Regions from separate parts of the Arthrobacter sp. RCC_34 genome, predicted to be linked through region 2. Evidence: riboswitches for the same ligand, from Rfam matches in the RefSeq annotation. Region 2 holds a riboswitch; each other region holds the start of a gene.

The links. A riboswitch is a leader RNA that binds a small molecule or an ion and turns the genes downstream of it on or off. The one in region 2 is predicted to bind S-adenosylmethionine.
Region 1: linked by a shared signal. The riboswitch ahead of AB6732_RS12510 (DUF1737 domain-containing protein) and the one ahead of AB6732_RS09735 (homoserine O-acetyltransferase) in region 2 are both predicted to bind S-adenosylmethionine.
Region 3: linked by a shared signal. The riboswitch ahead of AB6732_RS11185 (hypothetical protein) and the one ahead of AB6732_RS09735 (homoserine O-acetyltransferase) in region 2 are both predicted to bind S-adenosylmethionine.

What each region holds. Positions count from the first base shown of each region.
Region 1 is NZ_JBFUPW010000003.1:168,366-170,620, reverse strand. Features, by position in the region: gene AB6732_RS12520 (O-succinylhomoserine sulfhydrylase) at 1-289, opposite strand, end outside; gene AB6732_RS12515 (rhodanese-like domain-containing protein) at 293-694, opposite strand; gene AB6732_RS12510 (DUF1737 domain-containing protein) at 691-1,200, opposite strand; SAM riboswitch class IV at 1,210-1,316, opposite strand; gene AB6732_RS12505 (NADP-dependent oxidoreductase) at 1,506-2,255, opposite strand, start outside.
Region 2 is NZ_JBFUPW010000002.1:193,784-196,038, forward strand. Features, by position in the region: gene AB6732_RS09730 (hypothetical protein) at 1-11, opposite strand, end outside; gene AB6732_RS09735 (homoserine O-acetyltransferase) at 164-1,321, opposite strand; SAM riboswitch class IV at 1,332-1,446, opposite strand; gene AB6732_RS09740 (bifunctional o-acetylhomoserine/o-acetylserine sulfhydrylase) at 1,602-2,255, opposite strand, start outside.
Region 3 is NZ_JBFUPW010000002.1:544,457-546,711, reverse strand. Features, by position in the region: gene AB6732_RS11190 (VIT1/CCC1 transporter family protein) at 1-1,068, opposite strand, end outside; gene AB6732_RS11185 (hypothetical protein) at 1,120-1,422, opposite strand; SAM riboswitch class IV at 1,434-1,542, opposite strand; gene AB6732_RS11180 (helix-turn-helix domain-containing protein) at 1,785-2,255, shown strand, end outside.

The sequences.
Region 1 (2,255 bases), on a different contig from region 2:
CCGTGAACACCGCGGACATGCCGGACGCCGTCGCAAAGCACGCCTCGGTGCCTTCGAGCAGCCGTAGCCGCTCCTGGAAGGTGGCGACGGTCGGATTGCCGTAACGGGAGTAGACGAAGCGCTCGTCCTCACCGGTGAAGGCTCGTTCGGCGGCCTCGGCCGAGTCGTAGACGAAGCCCGAGTTCAGGAACAGCGCCTCGGAGGTTTCGTAGAAGCCGGTGCGGTCCAGCCCGCCCCGGACGGCCTGCGTTGCCGGCGACCAGGACGCGGCCTCAGGATTGAACGCCATGTCTCACGCTCCGATGGTGGTCGGTAGGCCGCTGTTCTTCCAGCCGTTCACGGTGCGCTCCCCGAACCGGTCCGGGACGCCCTCGAAGCCTTCCAGGACGTTGTACGAGGACCAGCCCGCCGCCGTCGCGGCTTCCGCCGCGGCGATCGACCGCTGTCCGGAACGGCACAGGAACACGAGGTCCGCGGTGCCGGCCTCCGGGGCCTGCTCGGCGAGCTCCGCGAGGAACCCCTGGTTCGGCACGCCGCCGGCCAGGTTCCACTGGATGAACAAGGGGTCGCCGGACGGGGTCTTCGGGCGGCCGATGTGCGCCCACTCCGCCTCGGTGCGCACGTCCACGAGGACGGCGCCGTCCTTGAGTTTGTCCCACGCCTGCTGTGGCGTCAGGTCGCCCGCGTAGCTCACAGGGCACCGCCGTAGGGGGCGAAGCCGGTGGCGGGGACGGCGTACGGGTCGACGACCGGGGCCGGCGGCGCGGGCGGCGCGTACGGCAGGACGACGGCCTGGGCCGCGATCACCGTCTCACCGTTGAAGGTCACGGACGGGCTGCCGTAGAGGATGTACCCGTCGGCCAGGGCAGCCGAGACCCGTTCGCAGAATTCGCGGGTGTCCGGGCCGGTCAGCAGGCGGTAGGGCAGGAGGGCGGGCGCAGCGGCAGGCGCCGTCGTGGGTTCGGCCTGGGGCGCGACGCCGGGCGCAGCGGCAGTGGCCTGCTCACCGGCGGGGGCGGTCGCCGTCGTCGTGGCGGCCTTCGCAGGAGAGGCCTTGGCGGCTGCCGGTGTGGCGGCCGCAGCCTTCGTGGTGCGCGGAGCCCGGGTGGCGGGCTTGGCCGGGGTGCTCCGGGGAGTCGTGACCTTGGCGGCGCCGGCGGTTCCGGCAGTGGCGGACGTGGGTTCTTTGCGGGCAGGCAAGTGGGGGCTCCTTCGCGCTTGCAGTTGACACATGCCGAGTAGTCACCTGAGGCACCCCGCCGCGTCTGGAGGGTTGCCGACCGGTCAGTCAGGGCTTGTCACCGGTACTCGTTACTCTGCAAAAAATCTAGCACCAGGCCCCGGAGAGAAGTGTGACGGGAGGCTTCATCTTGTGTCATGAACCGGGCCGGCAGTGCTGACGGAATCGCCCCCGGAAACGTGGTTCACCCCGGGAAATTTCAGGGGGTGAACCACGTTTCCGGGGGTGGAAGCTCGGGAACCTGCCGGGCCCGCCGCTGAGCCCGTCAGTCGAGCGTGACCACGACCTTGCCGCGGACGTGGCCCTCCTCCAGGAGCCGGTAGGCGTCCGCCACCTGTTCCACGGGGAAGGTCGCTTCGAGCGGCAGCACGAGGGAACCGTCGGCGAGGCCCGCCGCGATGCGCTCCAGCGCGCCCGGGCCGGCATCCCCGCCACCGGTCGCGGTGAATCCGCCATCCGGATGGCCGTGCGCGGCGATCGCCGTGATGCGCTCCGCGGGGACACCGAAGCCCTGAGCCACGGTGATCACCTCGGCGCCGTTGAGGTCAGCTGCGGCGGTGGGCGTGCCGATCTCCGCGACGCGCTCGGCCAGGCCCGCGCCGTACGTGACGGGCAGGGCGCCGAGCTCCCGGAGGAACTCGTGATTGCGTTCGGACGCGGTGCCGATCACCGTGGCTCCGGTCGCGACGGCGAGCTGCGTGGCGAGAACGCCCACGCCACCCGCGGCCCCGCCGATCAGCACGGTGTCCTCCGGCGTCAGCTTCAACTGGTCGATCGCGGCGGCCGCGGTCCGTCCGGCGATGTCCAAGGTCGCGGCCAGCTCATCCGAGAGCCCGTCGGGAGTGCGGTGCAGTCCGCTCGCGAGGACCAGGACGAAGTCCGCCACCGCCTCGTGCCGCTTGCCGCCGAACACCCGGTCACCCACGGCGAAGTCCGTGACGCCCTCGCCGAGTTCGTCGATTTCGCCGGCGAAGTCGTTGCCGACGCCGGAGCCGGGAGCTCCGCCGAACGCCTC
Region 2 (2,255 bases):
TCCAGGGCCATGACGGGATTATCCCATCCGGACCTGCGGAGACCCCCTTCATCGACTGCTCCATAGGATGTCGTTTTCCCCGGATTTCGGGACGGAACGACATCCTATGGAGCAGTCGATGGGTTATGCAGGGCGGGTTGGGGCGGGCGGAGGTAGGCCCGCCTCAGGCGAACAGCGTCCGGCCGAGCAACGCGCCGAGCTGGCCGGCCTCCGTGAGGAAGCCGTCGTGCCCGATCTCCGAGGCGATCCGGTGCACCGTGACGTCGCCGGGCAGCGCGGCCGCCAGGGCCTCCGACTGCCGGGGCAGATACAGCCGGTCGGACTCCACCGCGGCCACGAAGAACTCGACCGGGCTGTCCGCCAGCGCCGCCTCCACTCCCCCGCGGCCCCGGCCGACGTCGTGACTCATGAGCGCTTCCGTCAGGGCGATGTAGCTGTTGGCGTCGAAACGGCGGACGAGCTTGCCGCCCTGATGGTCCAGGTAGCTCTCCACCTGATACCGGCCCCGTTCGGCGAGGGCGGAGGCGCTGAGCGGCGACTCGCCCTCCTGGGGTTTGCGGCTGAAGCGGGCTTCGAGCTCCGCCTCGCTGCGATAGGAGATGTGCGCGATCCGGCGCGCCAGGGCCAGTCCCGCCTCGGGCGCCGGGCCGTCGTAGTAGTCGCCGTCCCGGAAGGCCGGGTCCTGGCGGATGGCGAGGGTCTGCGCCTGGGCCAGGGCGATCTGCTCGGCGGTGCTGTGGGCGCCGACCGCGATCACGGCGCATTTCCGGACCCGCTGCGGGAAACCCGCCGCCCATTCCAGCGCGCGAGCGCCGCCCATGGAGCCACCGACCACCGCGAACCACTGCCGGATGCCCAGCTGATCCGCGAGCCGCGCCTCGGCGACCGCCGCGTCGCGGAGCGTGATGAACGGGAACCGGGAACCCCACGGTTTGCCATCGGGGGCGGGGCTGGACGGCCCCGTGCTGCCGTTGCAGCCGCCGATGATGTTCACGGCCACCACGAAGAACCGGTCCGTGTCGATCGCGTGGCCCGGACCGACCAGGCCGTCCCACCAGCCTTCCTCGTCCGTGTCCCCCTGCGCGACGTGCGCGCTTCCTGTGAGGGCGTGCTGGATCAGAACGGCGTTGCCGGCGTCCGGCGCGAGTGTCCCCCAGGTCTCGTACGCGAGGGTGACGTCCGGCAGCTTCCCGCCGGCCTCCAGCTCCAGCGGCCCGACGACGGCGGTGCGCTGCACACCGTGGCGTTCGCCGGCGTCGCGCTCCTCGCGGGTGGTGGTGTCCCGCGCAGTGGACAGTGGACGGGATGCAGCGATGGTCATGGGGCCTCTATTCCTGAGTTTGCCCGCGCCGGCCGGCGCTGGGCCGAGTCTTCACCCGGGGCACCCCACCGCAGGAGGAGGGTTGCCGGCCAGCGAACCGGGGTTTGGCGCTGGCACTCGTGACTCTCGGACCAGTGTAAAGGATCGGGAGAGGCCGTTTCTGAAGATGACGCTTCATGAGACGGCCTCTCAGGATTTATGTTCGCCCAGGAGGCGGCGAGGGCCGCGCATTCCGAAGAATGCGCGGCCCTGTGGATGTCCCGCGGATGTCCCGAAGGGCTCAGACCGCAGCCTTGGCGGCCCGGAAACCGGCGTCCAGATCGGCCAGGATGTCATCGATGTGCTCGATGCCCACGGCGAGACGGACCAGGCCCGGGGTGACGCCCGCGGCGCGCTGTCCGGCCTCGCTGAGCTGGGCGTGCGTGGTGGACGCGGGGTGGATGACGAGGGAACGCACATCACCCAGGTTCGCCACATGCGAGTGGAGTTCCAGCGCGTCCACGAACGCCTTGCCGGCTTCGAGCCCGCCCGCGATCTCGAACGCCACCACGGCGCCGATGCCGTTGGGGCCGTACTTGCGTCCCCGCTCGTACCACGGGCTGCTCGGCAGGCCTGCGTAGGCGACGCGTTCGACGTCGTCGCGCGCCTCCAGGAATTCAGCCACCTTCAGCGCGTTCTCCACGTGGCGCTCGACGCGGAGGCTCAGCGTCTCAAGACCCTGCGCGATGAGGAACGCGTTGAACGGGCTGACGGCGGATCCGAGGTCACGCAGCAGCTGCACGCGGGCCTTCAGGATGTAGCTGAGGTTGGCGCCCAGCGCACCGTCCGCGCCGAGGTCACGGGCGTAGACGAGTCCGTTGTAGCTCTCGTCCGGGGTGTTGAAGCCCGGGAACTTCTCCGGGTCCGCGCCGAAGTCGAACTTGCCGGAGTCCAC
Region 3 (2,255 bases), 350 kb from region 2:
CAGCCCCAGAAAGTAGGTCGCCCCGGCCGCGCCGAGTCCGATCAACAGCTGGCGCAGCGCGCGGCTGAGAGGCGAGGTGCCGGAGAGCAACCCCACGACCGCGCCGGTGCCGAGCAGCACCAGGCCCACCAGGACCACGGCCAGAGCCAGAGCGCCGAAACCGCTCATGCCGAAGAGGAACGGAAGGATCGGGATCAGGGCGCCGGATGCGAAGAAGCAGAAACTGGACGAGGCGGCTCCCCAGGCGGTGCCGATCTCCTCATGCTCGTTCGTGGTTTCAGGGGCCTCGGGCTGCAAGGACAGGCTCGGGTCGCAGTCGCAGGTGAAACGGCCCATCCGTTCCGCGGCGCGGTGTTCGGCGGCCTCCCGGCTCATGCCGCGCGCCAGGTACACCAGGACGAGCTCGTTGTGTTCCAGATCGAGACGAGGGGCTGCGTCGAGCGTGATCTGCGTGGGGCGGCTGGCCTCCAGGAGCTCACGCTGCGAACGGACCGAGACGTATTCGCCCGCGCCCATCGAGAGGGCGCCGGCCAGCAGGCCTGCGACGCCGCTGAACAGGACCACCTGGCTGTCGACGCCGGTCGCGGCCATGCCCATGACGAGGGAGAGGTTGCTGACCAGGCCGTCGTTCGCCCCGAACACCGCGGCGCGGAACGTTCCCGACAGGCGGGCGCGGCCGCGGGTCGCGAGGCCTCGCACGACCTCTTCATGGATCTGCTCGTCGGCGGCCATGGCGGGCGTCGCATGCGGATCGGTCGCGTAGGGGGAACGGCCTTCGGCCCGCTGCGCCAGTGCCAGGACGAACACGGAGCCGAAGTTCCGGGCCAAAAAGCCCAGGAAGCGGCTGTTGAGGGAAGCATGGCGGGACTTGTCCGCCTGGTCGCCGAGCAGCGTGAGCCAGTGGGCTTCATGCCGGCCTTCGGCTTCGGCGAGGGCCAGGAGGATGGCCTTCTCCTCCCCTTCCCGGCGGGCGGCCAGATCGCGGTATACGGAGGCTTCGGCGCGTTCGTCCGCAAGGTACTGCTGCCAGCGCCGGATTTCGGCGGGCGAGGCCTGAGGGGTGTTCATGGGATCCTGCTCCTGAGGTGTGGTCGGAGGTGGCGCCCCATTGCGCAGCCCTCACTGTAGCGCGAAATTCCGCGGATTTTCGGACGGTTCACCGACGCTTCCGGTTTCGGTGGACCGCAATCCAGACAGTGGCAGCAGGCTGAAGTGGAGCTCCCGTCCGTCCCGCCGCCCCGCGGTCGCGACGCGGACCGTCAGCACGCCGTCGTGCTCCCAGGCTGGACGCCGGACCGCCCGGTTCAGCGCGTCGATCAGCTGATGCGGCTGCGCGCAGAAGTAGTGGTGGTCGGCGCCGTGGAGGAATAGAGTGACGCGGCCGCTCTGGAGGTCGACGGCAGGCAGGACGGTGACGGACATGAAAATCCTTGCGTGTGCTCTTGCCCCGCCAGGAGAACGGGGCCGCTTCTGCATCCGAGCCACCCGTGAACATGGGGTTGGCGGGTGGCCAGTCGGAGCTTGGCGCCACCTCTCGTGAAGCTGACTACACTGTAGCCGACGACGGCGGAGCGCGGCAGGGATCATCGGCTCGCGGACGGCCCTGTGACGCGGTGTTGAGCTGGGGAGACTCCGACGGGAACGGAACCGAGTTGAGGTGCAGGCATAACTTGATCCCTGGTACTAAACTCGCTTCCAGAAGCAGCCCAACGTGACCGGGAACACTTCCGTGCCCAACTCGTGGAACCCCCACCTCGAGCGGCGCCCGTGAATGAAAGGCCATCATGAAAGCCCTCCCCATCGAGCCGAGCAACGCGCCGATCAATATCGGGTCGCGGATCCGCGCGGCCCGCAAGGCTCAGCGCATGACAATCGAGCAGGTGGCCGACGTGACCGGTCTGACCAAGGGTTTCCTGTCCCGCGTGGAACGCGATCTCACCTCCCCGTCCGTAGCATCCCTGGTGACGCTCTGCCAGGTGCTCTCGGTCGACATCGGCGACCTGTTCGCGGCGACCGATGTGGCCCTGACCCGCGCGGACGAAGCGCCCAAGATCTCCTTCGGTGGTGACGGGATCATCGAGACCTTGCTCACCGCCCGTTCCGAACGGCGAGTGCAGTTGCTGAGGGGTGTCATCGAGCCCGGGGGCAAGGGCGAGTCGGAGCTGTACTCCGTGGACTGCGATGTGGACGTGCTGCATGTGGTCCGGGGCCGGATCGTGCTGATCCTCTCCAATGAACGCTACGAACTCTCCGCC